DNA from 4 places in the Paenarthrobacter sp. AT5 genome. Region 1 is predicted to be linked to each of the others. Evidence: riboswitches for the same ligand, from Rfam matches in the RefSeq annotation. Region 1 holds a riboswitch; each other region holds the start of a gene.

Region 1 (4,205 bases):
CGCTGTCCAAGCTCCCTTCCGCCCGGACGTCAACCTCCTGCAGGCAATGGATGGTTATGCTGACGACTCCCGCGTTGTGGTGAGCCGGCTCGCCGAGCCCATCCAGGTCGAGCCCGAACTCCTGACCCAGCTGGACGAGGGCGGCATCCGTCCGGGTGCGGCCGTTTCCCTGGAGCGCGTGGGGGACTATATCTCCGTCCGGGTGCCGGGGATTGAAGGGGCCCTCGAGCTGCCGCCGGAAGTAGCTGCCCACGTATTCGTGGCAGTCGGCTAGCAAGCGAAAGGCCGGCCGGGTGCAGGCGTTCACTCCATGTGGGCGCCTTTGCCTTGCCATGGGCGTGGTTGATCTCACGTCACGCCGCCGCGCGGCGGTGTGACCTGCGGTTTCCGCGGATAGGTGATAAGGGGAGCGGGCAAAAAACGACCGCCCTGTAGATAACGAATTTATTACCGCGGGCCTTAATCCCCTATAGTTATCTACTAGCGCCGATATCAAAGCGTTACCTGATCTGGAGCCGAGCTCTGCCAGCAGATCAGGGGTGTTAAACATCTACTGGCAGAGGCGGGGGAACCACAATCGGCTGCCTAGAGAAGCAGCCTTGGGGTGAAGTCCGCAGCAGCAGTGCCTTACTTACGCAATTCCCTCCTGGGATACCTGTGTGCCGTGAGCGCTGCGTGCGGGCCGGGTCTTTGCACTCTCTGATCCGAATCCGACAGCTAACTTCGCAGGCTTTTGAGAGAGGAACAGAGTTTGACTTCGCAGAACGTCAGGGGCCGTCGACGCGCTACCGGCCCCGCTACTGAGCTGCGGCCAGCCCGCGTAGTATCGGAGATCCGGCCCCGCGACACCCAGCGTCAGGTGCGCCGCCGTAAGAGCCCGATGCGCCAGGTGGCCGATTTCGCAGCAGCCAGTGGTGTAGGGCAGAAGGCCGGCGTAGCACTCGCTGCTACCGGTCTTGCGCTCACTGTCGGCCTGCCTGCAACGAGTCCCGTCATGGCCACGTCCGAGTCCGGGCAGACTGAGGCCGCACTGGCTGTGGGCGGCGGGAGCCAGCCAGAGGTCTCCGCGGAAGCGTCCGCCAAGATCGACTTCAGCCGCGCCGCGGTGGCAACCAAGGCGGATCCCGACGGCAAGCTCAAGCAGTTGCTGAGCGCCCAGTCCGTGGGAAGCATCCAGGCCAGCTCCTCCAAGGGCACCATGGCCAGCCCGTTGGACACCCTCAGCACCGCATCACCGTTCGGCTACCGCATCAGCCCGCTGACAGGCGGCAGCGGCGATTTCCACCGCGGCCAGGACTTCGTGGCCCAGTGCGGCACGGCAGTCCACGCTGCTGCGGCGGGCAAGGTCACCTTTGCGGGTTGGCACGAATACGGTGGAGGCAACCGCGTGGTGGTGGACCATGGCAACGGCCTGGAAACCACCTACAACCACTTGTCGTCATTCAACGTCAAGGTCGGCGACACCGTGAATCGCGGAGACACCGTTGCCTTGAGCGGCACCACGGGCGCTTCCACCGGCTGCCACCTCCACTTCGAAGTCCAGGTCAACGGCGAAGTCGTCGACCCCATGGGCTGGCTCTAACCCGAGTTGATGGTCGTCTCTCGCATTCTTGACACGCCCCGTGATCTGAATGTGACATTTGCGTTCAACTGTTGTACCGTACAAAGCGCATCGGCTTTTTAGGGGGCCGATGCACTTGGGTGGATTGCCTAGCTCTGCCACCACTCAAGGTCCGTTCGCATAATTCGTCTGGCAGGGGCGGGGGAACCAATTTTGGTCTTCGAAAGAGGGCCTTGGGGTTAAGTCACAAACGCTTCCAACGGCGTGTGGCCGGATGACTCCCATCCGAATCCGACAGCTCACCTCGCAGGCATTGGGAGAGGCTACCTTCGTGTCATCACGCACTACTTCTGCGCGCCACCGCGCCCAGACGGTTACCCCGTTGAACACTCTTTCCAAGGCTGTTTCAGCGAATGCCGGAACCGTCGGCCGCCAGGCCGCAGTCCTTGCAGCAGCATCGGGCTTGGTCCTCAGCGTCGGCCTTCCTGCCCAGGCAGCGGATACTGACGTTTCCAAGGCTGAGTCCAGCGCACAGCAGCTGGTGACTACCGCCGTCGTCACGGCGGAACCAACCGCCACTGTTTCCTTTGAGAGCCCCGTTGTGGTTACCAAGGAAGCCCCCAAGATCCAGCGCGCTTCCCAGACCACGCAGCGCTCCCAGGCGAACGGCAACCAGAATGCCGGCCAGGGCGAGGGCGCAGTCACCGCCAAGTCCGCCGGCTCCAAGGATTCCGCGGCCAGCGCCGCGGCTTCGGGCCTCGCAGCAATCGCGTACACCGGCATCGGCCACCCGTACGTCTGGGGCGGCACCACCCCCAACGGTTGGGACTGCTCCGGCTTCACCCAGTGGGTTTACGCGCAGGCCGGCATCAGCATCCCCCGCGTCAATGCATGGACCGCCATGAAGCCCACCAGCACTCCCGCTCCCGGCGACCTCGTCATGCAGAACGGCGGTGCCCACGTTGGCATTTACGTCGGCAACGGCATGATGGTCAGCGCCCTGAACCCCAGCCAGGGCACGCTGCTTCACTCGGTAGCTTCTACCGGAACCTCCTCCTTCTTCACCCTGCGCTAAAAACCGTCCAGGTAAGCCAGCGCGCCCCCCGGGTGCTGGCCTGCCCATGACCCGCGTGCTTCCCAGCAGCACGCGGAAACGAAAAGAGATCATCATGACCAGTGCAAACAAGGTTGCGCGGCACCGGGCCGAGGCTCCCAAGACCAGCTCACTTGCCGTGATTGCAAAGGCAGTTTCGGTGAACGCCGGTGGCGTCGGCCGCCAGGCAGCCGTCATCGCCGCGGCTTCGGGCTTGGTCCTGACCAGTGGCGTTGCTGCCAATGCGGCGGATACCAATGTGGATCGCGAGTCCACCTCAACCACCTCCCTGGACATCCAGTCCGTCGTGCAGTCCACCATCGCCGCTGACTCCACCGTTGCCATCTCCTACGAGAGCCCGGTTGTCACCACGGTCGAGGCGCCCGCGCCCGTCGTGGAGAAAGCCCCGGCCAAGGCTGAAGCGAAGAGCTCCGCACAGGAAGCCACTGCCTCAGCTTCCAACGCTGCTGGCGGCGCAACCGTGGCAGTCAGCAACGCTGCACCGGCAGCAAAGGCTCCGGCTGCTTCCAGTGGCCTCGGTGCGGCCATTGCCGCTGCAGCCTACGCCCAGCTCGGCGTGACCCAGGACTGCACCATGTTGGTCACCAACTCCCTCGCAGCCGTGGGTATCAACTTCCATGACTGGCCTGCGGGTTACCTTTCCCTTGGACGTACGGTCAGCGCAGCGGAAGCCCAGCCGGGCGACCTCGCTTACTACGCCAACGGTGGTCTGGCCGGACAGGCCCACATCGCCGTCTACGTCGGCAACGGCATGGCAGTGCATGGCGGATGGAACGGATCCACCACTGCTCTGTTCAGCGTCAACGTCGGCTCGGGTCCGGTCTTCATCCGGGTCAACGGCTGATCGAACTTTGAGGAAATACCCCGCAGGTTTCACCTGCGGGGTATTTCCGTCTTAAGGGGCAGGACCGGGGCCTGTGGGCGACATCACAAGCTAATTCCACTGATAATTCGTTGATATGGCATATAAGTGCTTACTCTTATGGTGTCGATCCACAGCCCGTACATGCAGAGGGCAGCCGGCCCTCGTGCCCCTGGCGGGTGCGGCCGTTAAGAGGTACGTGCATGCGCACACTCGTTCTGAATGCTGGATATGAACCGCTGGCGGTAGTTACCTTCCGCCGGGCGCTGGTCCTTGTGCTCACCGGAAAAGCAAGCGTAGTGGCCGAAGGCGACGAACCTGTCGTCGGGCCGCAGGAGATTCTGGGACGCCCGTCCGTGATCCTCCTCAATCGCTACATCCGGCCGCGGTACAACAGGATTACGGCCGTCAGCCGGCGCGGAGTTCTCCGCCGCGACGGCCACCGCTGCGCCTACTGCGGTAAGACAGCCCACACCATAGACCACGTCCACCCCAAATCCAGGGGCGGCGCGGATTCCTGGGAAAACCTGGTTGCGGCGTGCTTGAAATGCAATAACGCCAAGAGCGACCACACGCCGGCAGAGATGGGTTGGAAACTCCGTTTCACACCCGGCGTCCCCTCCGGAACCATGTGGCAGATCAAAGAACTCGAGAAGCCTGCGCCGGAC
Region 2 (4,205 bases), 530 kb from region 1:
CAGGCCAGCGAGCCGCTGTACTGAGGCACAGCGCAGACTACCCGAAGCTTCGCGCCCATGCGTTCTGCCTGTTCAGCAGCCTCCAGGACCGCCACTCGCGCCTGTTCGGAGCCGTCAACACCAACTACAACAATGTTCTCCACAGTGCGGGGACCGGCCTTCGCGTGTTCGGCCTTGATGTGCTTGTCCTCGGTGCTCTGGCCCAGGCGGTCGGCGCAATACAACGGCACCGTCACTGTGGGGCACTTCGCATGGGCCGGCAGCGCGCTGCTGACGGAGCCCAGCAGACGGCCGACGAATCCACCGCGTCCGCGGCTGCCCGAAACCAAGAGGGCGGCTTCCGCGGAGAGATCCAGCAGGACACCGGCGGCATCCCCGTTCTCCACCGAGGCGTCAACGTCGATGTTGTAGCCGGAAACCTTCTCCATGGCCTGTTTGGCGATGGCTTCGGCGCCTTCCCGGATCATCGAGTCGTCCACCGTTGCGTATCCGCCGTCCAACCCTGAGGCGGCGAAGATCGGCACTGAATAAGCGGTCACGATGTGCAAGGGAAGTTGCCGGCGTTCGGCTTCACGCGCTGCCCACACCAAAGCGCATTGTCCGTGTTCGGAGCCGTCCACTCCAACCACGATGCCGCCCGGTGCTACTGCTTCCGCGTCACCGCCGCGGGGATGTTCAACGTGACTACCGTGCTGGTCCATTTGGGGCCCGCCTCTCCACCTGCTGCTTGATGTTCCGGCCATTCTGCCAGAGGTTCAACGTAGGGGTGTTACACCTCACGTTGTGCGCTAATGTCCGTGAACGAGGAAGCCACGGGACTTCCTCGTCCAATGCCAACTATTCTCGTTTGCTTATAGCGAATCAAGGCGGCTTTTCCGCTATCTGCATAACGGTCCGGGCTCGGTTTCAAGGCCCTCCCGGGACGCCCCGGGAAGAAGTAATAACACGCTGTCAGGAAGGCTACCCAACGCCCCAAAAGTTCTGTAGTGTTCGAGTCACCGAATGGCCGGTGAGAGTGTTCCAGAACACATACCGGCCATTTATTTGCGACCGTTTGGGGGAACCGGAAGCGTCCAATCCTGCCTTTGGGCACGTACGTCAAGGAGGAACCACGCAGTGTCACTCATGCCTGATTCCGCCACGGAGCGAACCACCACCGTGGTGATCGGAGCCGGACTCTCAGGCCTCGCCGTGGCCAGCGAACTCAGCCGCTACGGCGTGGGCTCGATCGTGGTGGACGGCTTCGGCCCACTCGCACAGACGGGTCCTTCCGTGCATACCGGCATGCTGCAACGCTGCGAGGTAGCCGATCCCGCTTCCATGCTGGAACGGAACCAGATCCTCCGCCACCTGCGGAACTACGCGGCCAGTCACCACCTGGATGTACGCAACACCACCAAGGCGGTCCGGCTGGACCTGCTCACGGCTGCAGAAACTCCCCTCGCATCCCCTCGTCAATGGGCCGTCCACACGGCGCACGGCATTCTCCTTGCCGACCACGTTGTAGTGACGCGTTGCGCGCAGAGCCAGCTACGCAAGATGCTGGCCGAGCTGGGGATTGCCGTTGGTCAGAACCTTGTGGCCGCCATGCGCGCGGTGGGCATGCATCTGGTGGGAGTGGGAGAACTCATCACGCCAACCCCCAAGGAAGTCCTCCGCCAGGCCAAGGCGGTGGGGCAGGCCATCTCTTCGAAGGTGGCACTTCCAGCAGCGCCCGGCCTCGCGATCGCCTAAGCCCGGCAACCCCCACAGCGGCACCAAGGCAGCCCGGAAACAGGGCTCTTGGAGCAGGGGCCTTAGACCAAAAGCCTTAAACCAAAAAACCGGCACCCCGGGAGGAGAAAACCTCCGGGGTGCCGGCCTTTTTGTGAAGCGTGAAGCTTATGCGCCGGCGCGGACGTACGTGAGCGGGCCGGTTGCGGTCAGCCAGCTGATCGGGTGGATGCCGGTCTGGTTACCGTTGATGCCACCGGAGATGGCCTGGCCATTGCCGATGTAGATGGCAACGTGGCCGGACTGGACGATCATGTCACCGGGCTGGGGATCACTGACAACCTTGCCGTAGTTCATGAATTGCATGGGTGCAAGGTCGCCCACCGGGATACCTGCGGAGCCGAGGGCCTTTTCGACCATGGCGGTGCAGTCCTGCATGACACCGATCTGGGCGTAAGCCGAGGCAACCATTGCTGCGTTGACGCCGCCAACAGCGGGTGCCGGGGCAGGTGCTGCGGGAGCAGCAGCGGCAGGTGCGGAAGCAGCAACCGTGGCGGTAGCGGCGGGAGCAGCAGCCTTGGCTGCGGCCTTCTTGGGAGCCTCAACAACCGGAGCCGGCTTCTCGATGACCGGTGCTGCCACGGAAGCAACAGCGGGACGCTCGAAGTTGACGGTGGCCGTTGCTGCGGCAGTGACAACCTTGTTGGGGGTTTCGGCAACGGTTTCAGCAACCGTGGCGGGGCTGGAGTCCCGCTGGACCGGAGCCTGTGCCGGAGTTTCGGCAGCGTGCGCAGCAATGGAACCGGTCAGGACAAGACCCGAAGCTGCAGCGATGACGGCTGCCTGGCGGCCAGCGCCTGAAGCGTTGCTGGCAACTGCCTTGGAGATGGAGATGAACGGATTGGGGCGTACGCTGTCCGCCTTACGACGGCCGCGAAGAATGCGTGAAGACATGAAAGAGCCTCTCCCGATGCCTGCGAGGTTAGCTGTCGGATTCGGATGGGAGTCACCCGGCCACTATCCACCGCTGTTCAGCGGAAGCTTCGTGGCTTCACCCCAAGGCGCGCTCATTGGCGGCCTAAAATGGGTTCCCCGTCTCTGCCGTAGGTATGTCTGCGAACGGATTCCGACCTGCGGCAGAGCTAGGCAATCAGGCCGGAAGTGCGCCGAATGCGGATCGGGCACAGGTACTACCGTACGCGATGATCACGGCAAAGTCACATTTAAGTAACGAGAAGTGGGCGTCGAGCGTGTCGCAGTAACCGTTTCGAGATTTTCGCAGGTATGTAGAAAACCCCGTCATTCCGCGGATTTATCGCCCTCGGCATCATTGGAGGCAGCCAATTTCCGACGGGCTGTAACGGCCAGGAAAATAACGAGCGCAACAGCTAATGCAGCAAACGCCACGATGCTCCACGGGAACGGCTGGGAGGCGTCCGGAGCCGGTTCGCTGACGGGGGTTCCGGGGGCCGCAGTTCCTGCGCTCGGAACAGTGCCCGAACCTGCCTGGCCCGACGCGGACAGCGAGGCTCCCGCGGTGGCCCCCTCCGACGTCGTGCTTCCTGCTGTTGCCGTGAACGTAAAGGTGCCCTCGATGGGGTGCGAATCGGAGCTGACGACGCGCCAAACCACCGTGTACTGGCCCGCCGGAGCGCCGGGGCGCAGTTTTTGGACCGCCTGGTTGTCGATGATTTGCACGGCGCCGTCCGCCCAGTTCTCCCCGCCCGCGGTCACCGACATGCCCGAACCAATAGCCAGCGGCCGGTTATTGAACGTGACGGAGACCGATGCCGGAACTTCCGCAACCGTGGCTCCGCTGGCCGGACTCGTGGATTCTGCGGCGTCGTGCGCCGATGCCGGGGCGGCGCCGAAAAGCAGCGCCGAGGCGAAGGCGAGGGCAGCAACGACGGCGGCCAGGAGCGGGCGGATGGTGCGCATGGGGCGGTTTCTCCTAATGTTGGCTTCCTTACAGACTAGGCGAATCGTCAGGCCTCCCCGCACGGGCGGGCATAGGATTTGAGAGCACACTCACACGATCCCCGGAGACATCCATGCTTAAACAGGGTTCTGCAATCGACCGCTACTTCAAGATCTCCGAACGTGGATCCACGTATTCGCGGGAAATCCGTGGCGGCTTCGCGACCTTCTTTGCCATGAGCTACATCGTGGTCCTGAACCCCCTCATACTGTCGGGGGCTGACTCGAGCGGGGCATCGCTGGGCTTCACGGCCGTCGCCGCCACCACGGCCTTCGTGGCAGGCATCCTGACCATCCTCATGGGTGCTTGGGCCAAGCATCCCTTTGCCGTAGCCACAGGCCTGGGCGTCAACGCGTTCGTGGCCGTCACCGTCGCCTCGCACCCGGGCCTGACATGGCCGGACATGATGGGCCTGGTGGTCCTCTCCGGCCTGACCATGCTGATCCTTGTCCTCACCGGGTTCCGGACCGCGGTCTTCAAGGCCGTCCCCGAGGCGCTCAAGACCGCGATCGTG
Region 3 (4,205 bases), 210 kb from region 1:
GGGATGTGCCGCCTTTCGGCAGTCACAGGATCAGATCGAGTATTCCGGAGCGGCCCAGACAATGACCTCGGGGTGCTCGTAGAAACGGTAGCCCTGGCCGCGGACCGTGCGGACGGTGTTGGCGAGGCGGCCCAGCTTGGAGCGGAGACGACGGATGTGGACGTCGATGGTGCGCTCGTTGGGGACTTCCTCGGCGTTCCGCCACAGGCCTTCGAGGAGCTCGTCACGGCCCACCGTGCGGGTGCCGTTCTCCACGAGGTAGTTGAGGAGTTCGAATTCCTTGAACGTCAGGTTCAGCGATTCGCCGTCGAGGTGGACTTCGCGGCGGGCGAGGTCGATGAGCACGCCGGACGGGCGCGCTTCCTGCTGGGGCGCAGGACGTGCGGCTTCGGTGCGCTGGCGTGCGGCCACGGTGGGGTCACCGAATGTGGAACGTACGACGTCGAGTGCGGACCCGGGTGCGCTGGCGGGAGCAACGGCGACGGCGGCATAGCTTTCCGCGCCGGTCACGAGCGACTGGGCGTAAGCACGGATTTCCTGGGCCAGCTTGGCAATGGAGGTCCCGGCAGCAGCTGCGGTCTCTTCGTCAATGCCCATGTAGAGCACGAATCCGCGGGCTACGTTGTCATTGGCCACGGGCCGGAGACGCTCGGACTGGGCCACCACCGGAGTGGGTGCCGTCATGGCGGCGGGCTCGGTAGCGGCAGGCACGGCGCGCAACTGTCCGTAGGAGTTCGGGTTGTAGCCCTGGGGAACGTAGCCCGGAGCCTGCTGGGCAGCAGCCTGGGTACCGGGTGCGTAACCGGGGCGGTTACCGAAACCGGGGCGGAGGCCGGCGTTGGAAGCGGCCTTGTTGGCGTTACGGACGGAGATGTGGACGTATCCGGATGCAACTGACATGGAGTGCTTACCTCAAAAGTGAATAGCCGTCATCGCGGCTTCGAATGCTGGTGTCCCCGCAATGAATTTGGGGAGGGGCGCCCAACGGTGGGCTAGGGGGCGAATGCCTGAAACTTTTCTGGGGTGGGAAGTTAGGCTTGCATTCGACAACAGCGGGACTCGTCGCCAGCGGGTGTGCTGGAGAAGATTGCTGCGGCTGCAGGTGCTGTTGAGTTCTTGTTCACATTGGAAGTGTGCAACGTAACAATGACAACACGCAAGTAACAAAGGGCGGAAACGTCCACATTCTGAGATAAGCGCGAGTATTGTGCCGCAAATCACAATTCAGCGGATCGCAAAAATGAATGCGGTTTTGTTCGGTTAAGGACAGAAATATTGCGTTCTGACTGAACTTTCTTCGACCAAAGGGGCATGATGCCCCTCTGGATTCCCGCGAGCGCCCGACCAGCGGAATCTCACGATCTGAAACGGATGCTGTCCAATCGAAGTGGACGCCAGGCTCGATATTCAGGCTCCCAATCTGCTAAAAGCTCCGAACGCCACCTGCGAACCCCCGCGCAGCCTCAGTGCCCCCGATTGTCGCGGCGCCGTGGCGCATCCTGCCCCGCCCTTCCTTGGGGCACATCCCCACCGCGGCGAATCCGGCAAGGCGACGCACCGGCGTCGTGATCTCTGTTACCTAAATGTGACTTTCGCTTGAACCTCCTGTACCGTCGAACGAGTGGGTCGCCCCAACCTTGGCCCACACCCGGGATGCGCCGAGCTCTGCCACTTCCCGGAGTTCCGTTCTGATTTCGAGGCAGAGACGGGGGACCCAGAGTCTCCGGGCCAGGCATTGCGCCGGCCCTTGGGGTGAAGCCGCAGCTACACGCGCGGCCGGATGACCTCATCCGAACCCGACAGCTAACTCCGCAGGCGCTGAGAGGTAATCACACATGTCTGAATTCAAGGATCAGTCGCGCCATGAGGCGCGTCACCGTGACGAAAACAACGCTCCCCTGACCAAGTCGCAGAATGTCCTGAAGAACGCTGCCCGCCAGGGTAGGACCGGCCACCGCATGTCGGTAGCAGCCGGCGTCGTCGCAGCCGCGCTGGGCGTTGCATCGCTCGGGCAGGCCGCAAACGCCACGTTCAACCTTCCGGAGATGAGCCAGGCAGCACAGACCCAGGCTTCGGTCCAGGTGGACCCGCAGACCCGCGAGAACGCTGCCGCTGAAGCCGCCGCCCAGGCTGAGGCCGCAAAGCGCGCCGCTGCTGAAAAGGCCGCAGCTGCCAAGGCCGCCGCCGAAAAGGCTGCTGCGGAGAAGGCTGCCGCAGAAAAGGCCGCAGCTGACAAGGCCGCCGCCGAGCAGGCTGCTGCTGCCCAGGCAGCAGCAGAGAAGGCTGCAGCCGACGCCGCCGCCAAGGCCGCTGCGGACAAGGCTGCCGCAGAAGCTGCTGCCGCCGCTGCAGCCCCCAAGGCCATTGATGATCCTGCCGCCGCAAAGGCCTACGCTGCCAGCATCCTGGCCAACTACGGCTGGGGTCCGGGTGAAATGACCGCCCTGAACACGCTCTGGGAAAAGGAATCGAACTGGCGCACCACTGCCACCAACGCTTCCAGCGGTGCTTACGGCATTGTCCAGTCGCTGCCGGCCGGCAAGATGGCTTCCGCCGGTGCTGACTGGCAGACCAACTACCAGACCCAGATCAAGTGGGGCCTGAACTACATCAAGGAACGCTACGGTTCGCCGTCCGCAGCCTTGGCATTCCACTTGGCCAACAACTGGTACTAAACCCGGACGTTGCCTGAGAAGCCGCTCCCGTTGCCGCCACACGCACCAGTACCTACAGGAGCGGATGGCGGAACCGGGGGCGGCGTTGGCGTTTAACTAGGCTTCGGGTTCCTGCTCCACCGCACGCCGGACTGCTTCCACCGACGCCGCCACATCGGCGTCGTCCGTGGACCAGTTGCTGACGGAGATCCGCAGGATGTTCCGGCCCTGCCAGGAAGACCCTGACATCCACACGGCGCCTTCTGCCATGAGCCGCTGGGTGATCCTGCGCGTCCGTTCGTCGCTCCCGAAACTCACCGATACCTGCGTGAACACCACGTCATTGAGCACTTCCACCCCGGGGATCGAGGATAGGCCGTCAGCGAGCGCCCGCGCGTTCTCGGCCAACCGCTCCACCATGTCGATGACACCGTTCCGGCCCAATTGGCGCAGGGCAGCCCACACCGGAATACCGCGGGCGCGGCGGGACATCTCCGGAACTTTCTCGAAAGGGTCCCCCGGCCCGGCATCCGTCGCTATCAGGTAACTCGTATGAACGCTGAAGGCACGCCTCATGGCTTCGGGGCGGGCCACGATTGCCAGGCCGCAATCGTAGGGAACGTTGAGTGTCTTATGGGCATCGGTGGCCCAGGAATCGGCGAGCTCCACACCTGCCAGGCGTTCCCGCAGTTTCGGGCTCGCAGCCGCCCATAAACCAAAGGCGCCGTCCACGTGGACCCACGCACCACGGTCGCGGGCCACTCCGATGGAGTCAGCCATGGGATCGAAGGCGCCCGAGTGCAGGTTGCCGGCCTGGAGGCATACGATCGCCGGGCCGGGTTGCTCTCCCATGGCGTCATCGAGCGCGTCGGGCAGGATCCGGCCTTCCCTGTCTGCGTCCACGGGAACACATGTCCCCAGGCCCAGATACCTCAAAGCGAGGTCCACCGCAGCGTGCCGCTCCCGCCCCGCGAACACCGTGATCCTCGGCGCCCCGGACAGGCCGAGGCCTTCCAGGTCCCAGCCGGCCTCGTCCATCAGGTGCTGCCTTCCCGCGGCAAGCCCGACGAAGTTGGCGGTAGTGGCCCCCGTGGTGAAGCCGACGTCGGAGGTGGCGGGCAAGTGCAGAAGGTCAAGCAACCAATCGGCCGCAGACTCCTCGATCGCTGCCGCCGCCGGGGTGGCAAAGCGCAGGCCCGCGTTTTGGTCCCACGCGGAGACAAGCCAATCCGCCGCCATGGCAGCCGGCAAGGTGCCGCCCATGACCCAGCCGTAGAAACGTCCGGACTGGATGGCCATCAGTCCCGGTTCGGCCAGTGCAGCCAGCTCATCAACGACGGCGGCGGCATCAGCAGGTTCGTCGGGGAGCCGCGGCAGGATGCTTGCGGCGACCTGGTCGGCGTCGGACTGTGGGCGGACTGAACGGGTGGGCACCGACGCGAGCCAATTGGTGGCGTGCACCATGGCACGCTCCAATGCAGCACCGTATGCCTCCGGCAACGCAGACATGCGCACAGCCTACTCCCGCCCGGCCGGGTGGAACAGGGCTAG
Region 4 (4,205 bases), 1.3 Mb from region 1:
TCCGCTGCAGAAGGGCGACGGCCGGGTGGAAACCGTGGTGGCGACGCTCCTGAAACTCGTGGGGATGCCCTTGGTGGTCTGGGCGCTGGGGCGGTTCGTCTTCGGGCTCGAAGGGCAGCACCTCCTGGCGTTGGTCATCATGGGTGCGCTTCCCACGGCACAGAATGTGTTCCTTTTCGCTTCCCCGTACGGCCGCGGCACTGTTGTTGCGCGCGACGTCATCCTCCTGACCACACTGCTCTGCGTGGGGGCCTTGCTGGTGGTCGCCTGGCTCTTGGGGTAGCGAATCACGTGACCCGGGGGCGGAAGAGCCGGGTGGCAGAAGAGCCGGGTGGCAGAACAGTCAGGTGGCAGAACAGAAGGCAGGAACCCTTGCCGGGTCCCTGCCTTCTTGGCTTTTTTGCGGCGCCCGTCAGAAACGGCGCAACCGCTGGTGGCTCCAGCGGCCCATCCGATGGCGGAAAGTGGCCGTCCGGCTGCTGCAGCAGTACCGGCCGTGCCAGCCGATGTGGGTAGTGGTGCGGGGCATGCGGGTGCTCACTTGAGGACCCCCTTGGCTGCGTCGAGCAGGCCGTCCACGTCCAAGCTCGGAGCCTCCGTCGGTGCGCTGGACTTAGGGTCGGAGCCCGGCTTCGGGGAGTCGCTGGGCCGCGGCTTGGAAGTCTGCGTCGTCGTCGGCGTGGGCGTTGGGGTGGTGGTTGGCGTCGTCGTCGTTGAAGGCGTCGTGCTGGGCGAAGGCGCCGTGATGTTGTCCGACGGCGGTGCCGGCTGACTCGGAACGGGCGACGTCACGCCCGGTACCGGAACCACGGCCGAAGGGGCGTTGGACGGAACCCACTTGGGGTCGGCCAACGAAACCTGCGGCGTCGGAGTGGACGACGGCGGTGCTGCCGCTGCCGGAGAGGCTGCTTCGACTGCGGACTGCCCGGTATCCGTCGTAGCGGCCGACGTCGAGGACGCGGTGGAGTAGGACGGCGTCGGGCCAGGAGTGGCCGAGCCCGTTGCCCGGCCTTCGCCGGAATTGTTAGCGCCACTGGCCTGGTTTTGGGTGTCCTGGCCGAAGATCGGCAGGTCCATGGCTTGGCTTACCGTTCCCACCGTGAGGACCAGGCCCAGTGCTCCGGCGACCACCGCCATGCGCTGGCTCATGGTCTTCACGGACGCTGCCTTGGTCAGGACGGCGTGGGGTTCCTTGGTGAAGGATGAGGAAGCAAAGGAACCAAAGGCCGACTTCGCAGCATTGCGTCCTGCAGCGGCTCGTCCTGCCGCAGGGCGTGCGCCGTCGTGCTGGCCCCGGGCGGTCTTGCGACTGGCCAGTCCGGCGGCGGCTGTAGCGTCAGCGGCGATCCGGGCCGGCGTCTTGGGCTGGGCGGTCCCGGCCTCGGCGGCAACGTGCGCCGAAACCACCGGAATAGCGGCAGTCGCGGGCTCGGCCTCAGCGGCAGGCTCCGCCGGCGTGGCCTTCACCACGGGGATGGCAGCCGTGGGCGGCCCGGGCGTAGTGGACTCCGAGCGCGGAGGAGCGGCAACTACCGGGATGGCTTCGGTGCGCGGCTCTTCGGTGGGGGATTCAGCGGGGGTTTTGGAGACGGACTCTGCACTCGGTGCAGCTTCCGGAGCCACGACTGCCTGGGCCGCGCGCTCGCGTTCCATCGCCCGACGCTGCGCTCGTGTCATGGGCGCAGCGGTGGGGTCGGTTGCGGTGGCGGGTGCCGCCGTCGTGCTTTCCATTTCGGTGGCCGGACCGCTGGGCTGGGCCCGACGGCGTCCGGTTGGCTTGGTGGGCTGGCCGTCCCCTTGGGCACGGCGCGGCTGATCCATGGTTGGGGACATGGTGTTTGCCTCTCAACGCCTGCGAGGTTAGCTGTCGGGTTCGGACGAGGCCGTCCGGCCGCACGTGGCGGCTTCACCCCAAGGGCCTGCGGGGAACAGGCCCGGGAACTCTGGGTCCCCCGTCTCTGCCGCGGGTCTGGCGGGATTCCGGGATGCGGCAGAGCTCGGCGTCAGCCCGGAAGCGGCCCAGCGGAGATACGGGTCGCCCTACGAAGTTACAGCAGCAGGGAAGTAAAGTCACATTAATGTAACGGACGGTACATGAGGGCCGGCAGCGCCCGCGCTGACGGACGGACGCGCCACACACCGTCCACATATCCCTGGTGAGCACTAGCTTTCGGCGTCTACCGGTCGGTAGACATGAGCTATGGACCTACCCGTGATGCCACCCGTTTCGCCCATGCTCGCCAAATCCGTGCCCAACATTCCTGAGGTTGGGCACTACGAACCCAAATGGGACGGGTTCCGGACCATCGTCTTCAGGGACGGGGATGACGTCATCCTGGGCAGCCGGAACGAGAAACCCATGACCCGGTACTTCCCTGAGCTGGTGGAGGCGTTGAAGAAGAACCTGCCGGAGAAATGCGTGGTGGATGGCGAGATCATCCTTATTTCCGGCAACCGGCTCGACTTCGAAGGACTGCAGCAGCGCATCCACCCCGCCGACAGCCGCGTCCGGATGCTTGCAGAGAAGACGCCGTCCTCCTTCGTCGGGTTCGACCTCCTGGCCCTCGGGGACGAAGACCTCACTGCCCGGCCGTTCTCCGAGCGCCGTGCTGCGCTGGAAAAGGCGCTCGCCGATGCCGAGCCGCCCGTGTACGTGACGCCTGCGGTCACCGACCTTGAGCGGGCACAGGAATGGTTCGTGCAGCTTGAGGGAGCAGGGCTCGACGGCGTGCTGTCCAAACCGCTCGACGGTACCTACCAGCCGAACAAGCGGGTGATGTTCAAGACCAAGCATGAACGGACGGCGGACTGCGTGGTGGCCGGTTTCCGTTGGCACAAGACGGCGGACGTCGTGGGGTCGATGCTGCTGGGGCTCTATGACGATTCCGGCAAACTCCACCACGTTGGAGTGGTGGCCGCCTTCCCCATGGCGAAGCGGAAGGCGCTGGTGGCCGAGTTGGAACCGTACCAGGTGGAGATCGCGGACCACCCCTGGGGAGAGTGGGCCAGCCAGGAAACCGGAGCGGCGGTTGGTTCGAGGATGCCGGGGGCCCAAAGCCGCTGGAGTGCCGGCAAGGACTTTTCTTTTGTTCCTCTGCGGCCCGAGCTGGTGATCGAAGTGGCGTACGACTACATGGAAGGAGACCGGTTCCGGCACACCACGCAATTCCGCAGGTGGCGGCCGGACCGGACTCCTGAAAGCTGCACGTACTCACAGCTGGAGGAGCCGGCCGACTATAACCTCGGCGAGATCCTCAAGCTGCACTAGGGGAGCTCTATTCCTCGTGCCCTTGGTCCATGCTCATGCTGTCTTCCGCTGGAGGCGTTTCTCCCGGGGGTACTCCGCCGCCGGGTTCAAGCCCTGTGACGTTGCCGTTGTCCGGATCCGGGTTCGCTGATGCGGCGGGATCGCGGTCTTCGTCCTGCCTCATGTCCGGGTCCTCGTGGATGCTGTCGGGCTCGGCCGCGCCGGACACTCCGAAGGTCTGCGGATCGTCTTCCGGGTCATAGCTGGTCATGGTCAAACCCCTTTCTAAGCAAACTTACTATTTGGCTTGCCCTGCCAGCCTAACCGTGTCCCGTCCAACGCAACAAGGGGCGTGCCGCCGTCGTGAGGCTATGCCTGCGTACGGTCCTACGTTGCGGCGACGAAGCTCCGGATGGCGTCCGCAACGGTCTTCGGCCTCATGTGTTGGGCCACATGTCCCACCCCCGGAATCTCCACCAGCCTGCCCTGGGGAACAGCGCGGGAGAGCCGCAGCGACCATTCGGGTCCTGCCACGTGGTCGCGGCTGCCGCGCAGGATCAGCACGGGGCTCCCAACAAGGCCGAGTCGTTTCTCGGTGGGGTACTCCATCATCACGGGCAGCTCGGTGAGGTACCAGCGAGGGCCGCACAGGAAGTAGTCGGAGACGACGATCCAGTTGGAGGACGGACTTTCGCGAAGGAGCCCATCCAGGAAGAGGGCCAGCGATTGCCGCCGTACGTTCTTGTGCTTCGAATCCACCACGGGACCCATCAGAACCACGTGCGAGGCCTGCTCCGGTGCATGAAGCGCAGCCTCGATGGCGAACTGCACACCCATGGAGTGGCCCACCAGCACGTAGGAGGTAATGCCTTTCGCTTTCAGCGTCTCCGCAATGAAGGCCCCGTATTCCTCGGCCGTGACTTGATGGTCCGGTGTGGGCGTGCCCGCAAAACCCGGC

The links. Region 1 has a riboswitch for cyclic di-AMP ahead of RI444_RS04650 (C40 family peptidase). Riboswitches for the same ligand answer to the same signal wherever they lie in the genome.
Region 2: another riboswitch for cyclic di-AMP. It lies ahead of RI444_RS02200 (NlpC/P60 family protein); the one in region 1 lies ahead of RI444_RS04650 (C40 family peptidase).
Region 3: another riboswitch for cyclic di-AMP. It lies ahead of RI444_RS03680 (hypothetical protein); the one in region 1 lies ahead of RI444_RS04650 (C40 family peptidase).
Region 4: another riboswitch for cyclic di-AMP. It lies ahead of RI444_RS20095 (hypothetical protein); the one in region 1 lies ahead of RI444_RS04650 (C40 family peptidase).

What each region holds. Positions count from the first base shown of each region.
Region 1 is NZ_CP136441.1:978,718-982,922, forward strand. Features, by position in the region: gene RI444_RS04640 (metal-dependent transcriptional regulator) at 1-274, shown strand, start outside; cyclic di-AMP (ydaO/yuaA leader) riboswitch at 504-747, shown strand; gene RI444_RS04645 (M23 family metallopeptidase) at 752-1,582, shown strand; cyclic di-AMP (ydaO/yuaA leader) riboswitch at 1,722-1,888, shown strand; gene RI444_RS04650 (C40 family peptidase) at 1,893-2,636, shown strand; gene RI444_RS04655 (NlpC/P60 family protein) at 2,731-3,519, shown strand; gene RI444_RS04660 (HNH endonuclease) at 3,741-4,205, shown strand, end outside.
Region 2 is NZ_CP136441.1:452,337-456,541, reverse strand. Features, by position in the region: gene RI444_RS02210 (universal stress protein) at 1-701, opposite strand, end outside; gene RI444_RS02205 (FAD-dependent monooxygenase) at 1,126-1,734, shown strand; gene RI444_RS02200 (NlpC/P60 family protein) at 1,882-2,667, opposite strand; cyclic di-AMP (ydaO/yuaA leader) riboswitch at 2,671-2,833, opposite strand; gene RI444_RS02195 (copper resistance protein CopC) at 3,013-3,651, opposite strand; gene RI444_RS02190 (NCS2 family permease) at 3,765-4,205, shown strand, end outside.
Region 3 is NZ_CP136441.1:768,961-773,165, reverse strand. Features, by position in the region: gene RI444_RS03685 (winged helix-turn-helix domain-containing protein) at 31-900, opposite strand; cyclic di-AMP (ydaO/yuaA leader) riboswitch at 1,677-1,830, shown strand; gene RI444_RS03680 (hypothetical protein) at 1,836-2,675, shown strand; gene RI444_RS03675 (pyridoxal phosphate-dependent decarboxylase family protein) at 2,772-4,163, opposite strand; gene RI444_RS03670 (HAD-IA family hydrolase) at 4,202-4,205, opposite strand, start outside.
Region 4 is NZ_CP136441.1:4,319,795-4,323,999, reverse strand. Features, by position in the region: gene RI444_RS20105 (AEC family transporter) at 1-283, shown strand, start outside; gene RI444_RS20100 (hypothetical protein) at 348-545, shown strand; gene RI444_RS20095 (hypothetical protein) at 538-1,833, opposite strand; cyclic di-AMP (ydaO/yuaA leader) riboswitch at 1,838-1,985, opposite strand; gene RI444_RS20090 (ATP-dependent DNA ligase) at 2,201-3,268, shown strand; gene RI444_RS20085 (DUF6480 family protein) at 3,276-3,518, opposite strand; gene RI444_RS20080 (alpha/beta fold hydrolase) at 3,635-4,205, opposite strand, start outside.